DNA from 3 places in the Streptomyces sp. NPDC016309 genome. Region 2 is predicted to be linked to each of the others. Evidence: predicted binding sites of a transcription regulator. Region 2 holds the regulator's gene; each other region holds the start of a gene.
The links. Region 2 encodes HrcA, which represses chaperone genes, less so after heat shock. Its sites were predicted from a motif close to TTNGCACTCNGNNNNNCNGAGTGCNAA; they were not measured.
Positions count from the first base shown of each region.

Region 1: a site for HrcA is predicted at 1,372-1,398, ahead of groL (chaperonin GroEL). Genes of this name have one in related genera too.
Region 3: a site for HrcA is predicted at 1,415-1,441, ahead of groES (co-chaperone GroES). Genes of this name have one in related genera too.

Region 1 covers NZ_JBIBSG010000006.1:111,025-114,296, reverse strand. The annotation lists gene groL (chaperonin GroEL) at 1-1,245, opposite strand, end outside; gene ACF068_RS16805 (cold-shock protein) at 1,657-1,863, opposite strand; gene ACF068_RS16800 (ubiquitin-like small modifier protein 1) at 2,275-2,553, opposite strand; gene thrC (threonine synthase) at 2,578-3,272, opposite strand, start outside.
Region 2 covers NZ_JBIBSG010000005.1:555,237-558,508, forward strand. The annotation lists gene ACF068_RS16085 (MBL fold metallo-hydrolase) at 1-670, opposite strand, end outside; gene hrcA (heat-inducible transcriptional repressor HrcA) at 838-1,854, shown strand; gene dnaJ (molecular chaperone DnaJ) at 1,855-2,991, shown strand; gene ACF068_RS16100 (nitronate monooxygenase) at 3,038-3,272, shown strand, end outside.
Region 3 covers NZ_JBIBSG010000001.1:800,934-804,205, reverse strand. The annotation lists gene ACF068_RS03630 (SAM-dependent methyltransferase) at 1-9, opposite strand, end outside; gene ACF068_RS03625 (polysaccharide deacetylase family protein) at 92-1,072, shown strand; gene ACF068_RS03620 (hypothetical protein) at 1,069-1,383, shown strand; gene groES (co-chaperone GroES) at 1,541-1,849, shown strand; gene groL (chaperonin GroEL) at 1,969-3,272, shown strand, end outside.

The DNA of each region.
Region 1 (3,272 bases), on a different contig from region 2:
CACGCCACCACCGGCGACGATGCCCTCCTCGACGGCGGCCTTGGCGTTGCGCACCGCGTCCTCGATGCGGTGCTTGCGCTCCTTGAGCTCGACCTCGGTGGCGGCACCGGCCTTGATGACGGCCACGCCGCCGGCCAGCTTCGCCAGACGCTCCTGGAGCTTCTCGCGGTCGTAGTCCGAGTCCGAGTTCTCGATCTCGGCACGGATCTGGTTGACGCGGCCCGCGACCTGGTCGCTGTCACCGGCACCGTCGACGATGGTGGTCTCGTCCTTGGTGATGACGACCTTGCGGGCGCGGCCCAGCAGGTCCAGGCCGGCGTTCTCGAGCTTGAGGCCGACCTCCTCGGAGATGACCTGGCCACCGGTGAGGATGGCGATGTCGTTCAGCATGGCCTTGCGGCGGTCGCCGAAGCCCGGGGCCTTGACGGCGACGGACTTGAAGGTGCCGCGGATCTTGTTGACGACCAGGGTCGACAGGGCCTCGCCCTCGACGTCCTCGGCGATGATCAGCAGCGGCTTGCCGGACTGCATGACCTTCTCCAGCAGCGGGAGCAGGTCCTTCACCGAGGAGATCTTCGAGTTGACGATCAGGATGTACGGGTCGTCGAGCGACGCCTCCATACGCTCCATGTCGGTGGCGAAGTACGCCGAGATGTAGCCCTTGTCGAAGCGCATACCCTCGGTGAGCTCCAGCTCCAGACCGAAGGTCTGGGACTCCTCGACGGTGATGACGCCTTCCTTGCCGACCTTGTCCATGGCCTCGGCGATGAGCTCGCCGATCTGGGTGTCGGCGGCGGAGATGGAGGCCGTGGAAGCGATCTGCTCCTTGGTCTCGACATCCTTCGCCTGCTCGAGCAGCGCGCCGGAGACGGCCTCGACGGCGGTCTCGATGCCGCGCTTCAGGGCCATCGGGTTGGCGCCGGCGGCGACGTTGCGCAGACCCTCGCGGACGAGCGCCTGGGCGAGGACGGTCGCGGTGGTCGTACCGTCACCGGCGACGTCGTCCGTCTTCTTGGCGACTTCCTTGACCAGCTCGGCGCCGATCTTCTCGTACGGGTCCTCGAGCTCGATCTCCTTGGCGATGGAGACACCATCGTTGGTGATCGTGGGGGCGCCCCACTTCTTCTCGAGGACGACGTTGCGACCCTTGGGGCCCAGGGTCACCTTGACGGCGTCGGCGAGCTGGTTCATGCCGCGCTCGAGGCCGCGCCGTGCCTCCTCGTCGAACGCGATGATCTTGGCCATGTGAAGTGGTCCTCCCGGACTGGGGTGGATGCTCCGGACCGCGCTGGCGCCCGCGACGGACGGTCTGCCTGCCTGAGGTGGTTCCTTGCCCCACCGGCCTGCGGACCTCACCGACCCGGTCCTTCGTTGTCACTCTCACCTTCAGAGTGCTAACGCCAATGATTAGCACTCGACCCCTGCGAGTGCAAGCGCCTCTCGCGGAGAGAACCCCCTCGGGGGCCTCCGCCCGGGGGCGCGGCGCGTCCCGGCCGGCCCGGAGAAACACCGAGGGGCCCGGGCGAATGCCACGGGCCCGGACGAACGCCGAGGGGCTCGCGTCCCCTGGAACGCGAGCCCCTCGGCTCTTGACGTGCGGTACTGACGAGACTTGCGATGTCGACAGTCGATGGTCGGTCGATCGCGACGCGGCTCTCAGCCGGCGGCGAGCTTGACCATGTCCGCCTGCGGACCCTTCTGGCCCTGCGAGATCTCGAACTCGACCCGCTGACCTTCTTCAAGGGTGCGGTAGCCGTCCATCTGGATCGCGCTGTAGTGGACGAAAACATCCGCACCACCGTCGACCGCGATGAAGCCGTACCCCTTCTCCGCGTTGAACCACTTGACGGTGCCCTGAGCCATGCCTAACTCCCCTATTACTGGCCCTTGCACAGGACCGCACTTCGCGGACCCGGGTCAGACCTCGCCCCCCTGACAGGTGGAGGCGTGCGCCGGAACGCGTCGACCGCCGCTGAATGTATCTGCCCAACTGCCGTCTGCAACAGGTCAATCGGACGAGAAATCCGAGCATGCGTGAACGGAAAAGGGGGCTGAAGTAGCCAAAATCCCGGGCAAGTCGGGCCGGGCAAAGCGCGCAAATGGCGCAACTCTCGGGCTCACATTGACTGCATCTTGTCGCGACCGCGCACCTTCTCATATGCGTGCGGCACAGGCGGTGGCGGGGACTTCCCCAACTCTACCGCGCTCAACCATGCAGAATTGCCCCCTCCGCTTTCTCTCGCGGAGGGGGCAATGTCCGTCACGCTGCGTACGTCAGCAGCCGCCCGCGACGGCCGGGATGATCGACACGCCGGCACCGTCGGGCGTGGCGGTGGCCAGACCGTCCTCGAAGCGCACGTCGTCGTCGTTGACGTACACGTTCACGAAGCGGCGGAGCTTGCCCTGGTCGTCCAGGACACGCGCGGCGATGCCCGGGTGGTTCTTCTCCAGCGACTCGATGACCTCGGAGAGGGTCGCGCCCTCCGCCGGGACCTCGGCCTGGCCGCCCGTGTACGTACGGAGGATGGTGGGGATGCGGACGTTGACGCTCATGTCGTGGTGCTGCCTCTCAGTCGGTCAGGCCAGGCCGGCGGCGCGGAAGGCGTCCAGGCTCGGGCGGATGGTGGCGGTCGGGCCGGTGGTCGGCGCCACCGCGTCGAGGGTCTTCAGGCCGTCGCCCGTGTTGAGCACGACCGTGGTGAGCGACGGGTCCAGCACGCCCGCCTCGATCAGCTTCCTCGTCACGCCCACGGTCACCCCGCCCGCCGTCTCGGCGAAGATGCCCTCCGTGCGCGCCAGCAGCTTGATCGCGTCGACGACCTGCTCGTCGTTCACGTCCTCCACCGCGCCACCCGTGCGGCGGGCGATGTCCAGCACGTACGGGCCGTCCGCCGGGTTGCCGATGGCCAGCGACTTCGCGATCGTGTTCGGCTTCTGGGGCCGCACGACGTCATGACCGGCCTTGAAGGCCGCCGACACCGGGGAGCAGCCCTCCGCCTGCGCACCGAAGATCCTGTACGGCTTGTCCGCGACCAGACCGAGCTCGACGAGCTCCCGGAGCCCCTTGTCGATCTTCGTGAGCTGGGAGCCGGACGCGATCGGGATGACGAGCTGGTCCGGCAGCTCCCACCCGAGCTGCTCGCAGATCTCGTACGCCAGGGTCTTGGAACCCTCCGCGTAGTACGGCCGCAGGTTCACGTTCACGAAGCCCCAGCCCTCGCCCAGCGGGTCGCCGATGAGCTCGGAGCAGAAGCGGTTGACGTCGTCGTAAT
Region 2 (3,272 bases):
CGGCGTCGACGACCGCCCCGTGCCCCGGCACGTACAGCGCGTCCCCGCCGCCCAGCTCCAGCAGCCGGTCCAGGGCGGCCGGCCAGCGCGACGGGATGGCGTCCGGGCCCGCCTGCGGGTCGCCGGACTCCTCCACCAGGTCCCCGCACAGGACGACGTCCCTGGAGCCGGGCACGAGCACCGCCAGGTCGTGGCCGCTGTGCCCGGGGCCCACGTTGGCCAGCAGCACCTGGCGCCCGCCCAGCTCCAGGGTCCACTCGCCGGACACCAGGTGGTGCGGGGCCACCAGGACGTCCGCCGCCTCCAGGGCGTCCGTGGCGCCGACCCCGTGCCGCACGGCGTCGGAGCGCAGCCCGTCCCGGTCCCGGATCAGCACGGTGTCGACGCCGACCGCGCCGTACACCTCCGCCCCCGAGAACGCCGCCGTGCCGAGCACATGATCGAAATGCGGATGGCTCAGTGCGATGTGCGTCACTCTCCGGCCGCCCATCAGCGCCTGCGCCTGGGCACGGATCGCGGCGCCCTCACGGAGCGTCGCGCCCGTGTCGAAGAGCAGGGCGCCCTCCTCGCCGACCACCAACGCCGTGGTGGCGTCCCACACGGGCAGCCTCTTGCGGCCCACGCCGTCGGCGAGACGCTCCCACCCGAAGTCTTCCCAACTGACGTCCATACCGCGACGCTATCGGCATCCACCAGCGCCGTCGCGCGGTAGCGTGGTCGGCCGCCCTTGCTAGGGGCGTACCCCGGCGCCGTACACTTGCCGGGGGATGGTTGGCACTCGGGCAGGGCGAGTGCCAGCGCAGCAGACGGAACAACGGCCAGCTGGAGGTGCGCGCGATGCTCAGCGAACGCAGACTCGAGGTACTGCGCGCCATCGTCCAGGACTACGTCGGCACCGAGGAGCCCGTCGGCTCCAAGGCGCTCACGGAGCGCCACAACCTCGGCGTCTCGCCCGCCACCGTGCGCAACGACATGGCGGTGCTGGAGGAGGAGGGCTTCATCGCCCAGCCCCACACCAGCGCGGGCCGCATCCCCACCGACAAGGGGTACCGCCTCTTCGTCGACAGGCTCGCCGGCGTCAAGCCGCTGTCGTCGCCGGAGCGGCGCGCCATCCAGAACTTCCTGGACGGCGCCGTGGACCTCGACGACGTCGTCGGCCGTACGGTGCGGCTGCTCGCGCAGCTCACCCGGCAGGTCGCCGTGGTCCAGTACCCGTCGCTGACGCGCTCCACCGTGCGTCACGTGGAGCTGCTGTCGCTGGCACCGGCCCGGCTGATGCTGGTCCTGATCACCGACACGGGGCGGGTCGAGCAGCGCATGATCGACTGCCCCGCGCCGTTCGGCGAGACGTCCGTGGCGGACCTGCGGGCGCGGCTCAACAGCCGCGTCGTCGGGCGGCGCTTCACGGACGTGCCGCAGTTGGTGCAGGACCTCCCCGAGTCCTTCGAGGCGGAGGACCGGGGGACCGTCTCCACGGTGCTGGCCACCCTGCTGGAGACCCTGGTGGAGGAGACCGAGGAACGGCTGATGATCGGCGGCACCGCCAATCTCACCCGCTTCGGGCACGACTTCCCCCTGACCATCCGGCCGGTGCTGGAGGCGCTGGAGGAGCAGGTGGTGCTCCTCAAGCTGCTCGGCGAGGCCAAGGACTCGGCCATGACCGTACGTATCGGGCACGAGAACGCCCACGAGGGCCTCAACTCCACGTCCGTCGTCGCGGTCGGCTACGGTTCGGGCGACGAGGCAGTCGCCAAACTCGGCGTGGTCGGACCGACCCGCATGGACTACCCCGGAACGATGGGAGCGGTACGCGCAGTGGCACGTTACGTCGGACAGATCCTGGCGGAGTCGTAAGTGGCCACGGACTACTACGCCGTACTCGGCGTACGCCGCGACGCGTCCCAGGACGAGATCAAGAAGGCGTTCCGCAGGCTCGCCCGCGAGCTGCACCCGGACGTCAATCCCGATCCGAAGACGCAGGAGCGCTTCAAGGAGATCAACGCCGCCTACGAGGTGCTGTCGGACCCGCAGAAGAAGCAGGTCTACGACCTCGGCGGCGACCCGCTGTCCTCCTCGGGCGGCGCGGGCGCGGGCGGCTTCGGCGCGGGCGGCTTCGGAAACTTCTCCGACATCATGGACGCCTTCTTCGGTACGGCGTCCCAGCGCGGCCCCCGGTCGCGCACCCGGCGCGGCCAGGACGCGATGATCCGCCTGGAGATCGACCTCAACGAGGCGGCCTTCGGCACGACCAAGGACATCCAGGTCGACACGGCCGTCGTCTGCACCACCTGCTCCGGTGAGGGCGCCGCGCCCGGCACCTCGGCGCAGACGTGCGACATGTGCCGCGGCCGTGGCGAGGTCTCGCAGGTCACCCGGTCCTTCCTGGGCCAGGTCATGACCTCCCGCCCCTGCCCCCAGTGCCAGGGCTTCGGCACGGTGGTCCCCACCCCGTGCCCCGAGTGCGCGGGCGACGGCCGGGTCCGGTCCCGCCGTACGCTCACGGTCAAGATCCCGGCCGGTGTGGACAACGGCACCCGTATCCAGCTCGCCGGCGAGGGCGAGGTCGGCCCGGGCGGTGGTCCGGCCGGTGACCTGTACGTCGAGATCCACGAGCTGCCGCACGCGGTCTTCCAGCGGCGGGGCGACGACCTGCACTGCACGGTGACCATTCCGATGACGGCGGCCGCGCTGGGCACGAAGTGCCCGCTGGAGACGCTGGACGGGCTGGAGGAGGTCGACGTCCGCCCCGGGACGCAGTCGGGCCAGTCCATCCCGCTGCACGGGCGCGGAGTGACCCATCTGCGCGGCGGCGGACGCGGTGACCTCATCGTGCACGTCGAGGTCCAGACGCCGTCGAAGCTCGACCCGGAGCAGGAACGGCTGCTGCGCGAGCTGGCGAAGCTGCGGGGCGAGGAGCGGCCGACGGGGCAGTTCCAGCCGGGCCAGCAGGGCCTGTTCTCCCGGCTCAAGGACGCGTTCAACGGGCGGTGAGCCCGGTGGGTTCGGTACGGGTGCGGGGGCGTGACACCATGCGTGCATGTCCTCCGCACTGACCGGTCTCTGCCGGTACCCGATCGTGCAGGCCCCCATGGCGGGCGGCGCCTCCGGTCCGGAGCTCGCCGCGGCCGTGTCCGGGGCGGGCGGCCTGGGGTTCCTGGCCGCCGGGTACAAGACCGCCGACGGCATGTACCAGGAGATCAAGCAACTCCGCGGGCTCACCCCCCGCCCCTTCGGCGTGAACCTGTTCATGCCGCAGCCCGGGCAGGCCGACC
Region 3 (3,272 bases), on a different contig from region 2:
CCGGCCCATTGTGGGCCAGCCGGGGGATGGTGCGCGCCAGGCGGCGGTGTCGGCCGGTGGTCCGTGCGGTGCGCTGACAGGATGCGGCGCCATGCAGCTAGTACGACAAAAAGGTCAAAGGGTAAGTGTGCGGGCACGTGTGCTGCTCGCCGCGCTGCTGATCGCGGCGCTCGGCTCGGCCTGCACGGCGGAGACCGGGCCCGGGGGCACCGGCTTCGGAGGGGGGCCGGGGATGGTGCCCGGGACGGGCCCGGACGTGGCCGGGGGCGGCCGGGCGGGCCCCGCCGCCGGGCAGCGGCCCCCCGACGCCTCCTCCGCCCTCACCGCCTACGTCGAGCGGGTCCGGCGCGCCCAGGCGGCCCGTACCCTCGCCGCCAGGAAATGGGGCCTCAGGGCGGCCCCCCTGGTCGCGCCCCCGCCCCCGGCGGCCGGCGACAAGCCGCACATCACCTTCCGCAAGGGCTTCGGCGTCGGCGACCCGGCCCTGCCGCCCGTCTTCACCACCGTCCCCACCACGGAGCGGATCGTGTTCCTCACGATCGACGACGGCGCGGAGAAGGACCCCGAGCTGCTGCGGATGATGGACGAACTCGACATCCCCTACAGCGCCTTCCTCAGCGACTACCTGGTCAAGGAGGACTACGGCTACTTCAAGCGGATGCAGGAGCGGGGCGTGGCCCTGCACAACCACACCCTGAACCACCGCTACATGCCGGCCCTGTCGTACGCGGAGCAGAAGCGCGAGATCTGCGGGCAGCAGGACACCATCGAGAAGCGGTACGGCAAGCGGCCCCCGCTCTTCCGGCCGCCCTACGGCAACTACGACGCCGACACCCTGCGCGCCGCCCGGTCCTGCGGCATCCGGGCCGTACCGCTGTGGGCGGCCGAGGCCTTCCCCGACCACATGGAGTGGCGCGAGTGGGACCGGGACCTGCACCCCGGCGACATCATCCTCACCCACTTCCGGGGGAGGGGGGATTGGAACGGCACCATGGCGGACATGATCCGGCAGGTGATGAACGTCGTCACGGCCAAGGGGTACGCGGTGGCCCGGCTGGAGGACTACGTATGAGCCGCCCGCCCCGGCCGGTGCGGGGGCTCCCGTCGCCGCCCGTCCGGCCGGTGCCGGCGGTCCGGCGGGCGCCGCTGGTGCGACCGGTCCTGGTGGGACTCGTCCTCGCCGCCGCGGCCGGCTGCGCGCCCCCGTCCGTGGCGCCGGCCGTCGACCCGATCGAGCGGCTGGGGCGCAAGGCGGCCCGGCAGGTGGCGGCCCCGTCGCCCGGCGCTCCCGGCCGGGGCCCCACCGCCGGCGACGGGTCGGTGGACGGCCGCCATAGGGCCGTCCGGCGCCACGACCGGGCGGTGAATTGGCACTCCGCTTGACCGAGTGCTAATCGCGGTCATAGTCTCGGCTCTGGCACTCCCCACCGGAGAGTGCCAACACAGCGACGGGCAGGTCCGGCACCCGCGACGACGGATCCACCTGGTCGCCACCTCAGACAGTTAACCCCGTGAGATCTCCGAAGGGGGAGGTCGGATCGTGACGACCACCAGCTCCAAGGTTGCCATCAAGCCGCTCGAGGACCGCATCGTGGTCCAGCCGCTCGACGCCGAGCAGACCACCGCCTCTGGCCTGGTCATCCCGGACACCGCCAAGGAGAAGCCCCAGGAGGGCGTCGTCCTGGCCGTGGGCCCGGGCCGCTTCGAGAACGGCGAGCGCCTGCCGCTCGACGTCAAGACCGGCGACATCGTGCTGTACAGCAAGTACGGCGGCACCGAGGTGAAGTACAGCGGCGAGGAGTACCTCGTCCTCTCGGCTCGCGACGTGCTCGCGATCGTCGAGAAGTAATTCATCCGAGCAGAAATGCTTTTGTGAACCGCGCCCCTGGCCCCCGCTGATGACACATTGCCGGGCGGCGAGGGGCGCGGTTCGTCAACCAGAGTTTCCGAGAGGGCTGAATCGCTCCCATGGCGAAGATCCTGAAGTTCGACGAGGACGCCCGTCGCGCCCTTGAGCGCGGCGTCAACAAGCTTGCCGACACGGTCAAGGTGACGATCGGTCCCAAGGGCCGCAACGTCGTCATCGACAAGAAGTTCGGCGCGCCGACCATCACCAACGACGGTGTGACGATCGCCCGCGAGGTCGAGGTCGAGGACCCGTACGAGAACCTCGGCGCCCAGCTGGTGAAGGAGGTGGCGACCAAGACCAACGACATCGCGGGTGACGGCACCACCACCGCCACCGTCCTGGCCCAGGCGCTGGTCCGCGAGGGTCTGCGCAACGTGGCCGCGGGTGCCTCCCCGGCCGCCCTGAAGAAGGGCATCGACGCCGCGGTCAAGGCCGTCTCCGACGAGCTGCTCGCTTCGGCCCGTCCGATCGACGACAAGGCCGACATCGCCGCGGTGGCCGCGCTCTCCGCGCAGGACCAGCAGGTCGGCGAGCTCATCGCCGAGGCCATGGACAAGGTCGGCAAGGACGGTGTCATCACCGTCGAGGAGTCCAACACCTTCGGCCTGGAGCTCGACTTCACCGAGGGCATGGCCTTCGACAAGGGCTACCTGTCCCCGTACATGGTCAGCGACCAGGAGCGTATGGAGGCCGTCCTCGACGACCCGTACATCCTGATCCACCAGGGCAAGATCTCCGCGATCACGGACCTGCTCCCGCTGCTGGAGAAGGTCATCCAGGCCGGCTCCTCCAAGCCGCTCCTGATCATCGCCGAGGACGTCGAGGGCGAGGCCCTGTCGACCCTGGTCGTCAACAAGATCCGCGGCACGTTCAACGCCGTCGCGGTCAAGGCCCCCGGCTTCGGCGACCGCCGCAAGGCGATGCTCGGCGACATGGCCGCCCTCACCGGCGCCACCGTCATCGCCGAGGAGGTCGGCCTCAAGCTCGACCAGGCCGGTCTGGAGGTGCTCGGCACCGCCCGCCGCGTCACCGTCACCAAGGACGACACCACGATCGTCGACGGCGGCGGCAACAGCGACGACGTGCTCGGCCGGGTCAACCAGATCAAGGCCGAGATCGAGACCACGGACTCCGACTGGGACCGCGAGAAGCTCCAGGAGCGCCTCGCGAAGCTGGCCGGCGGCGTGTGCGTCATCAAGGTCGGCGCCGCCACCGAGGTGGAGCTGAAGGAGAAGAAGCACCGTCTGGAGGACGCCATCTCCGCGACCCGCGCCGCGGTCGAGGAGGGCATCGTCTCCGGTGGTGGCTCCGCGCTGGTCCACGCCGTCAAGGTGCTGGACGGCAACCTCGGCAAGGAGGGCGA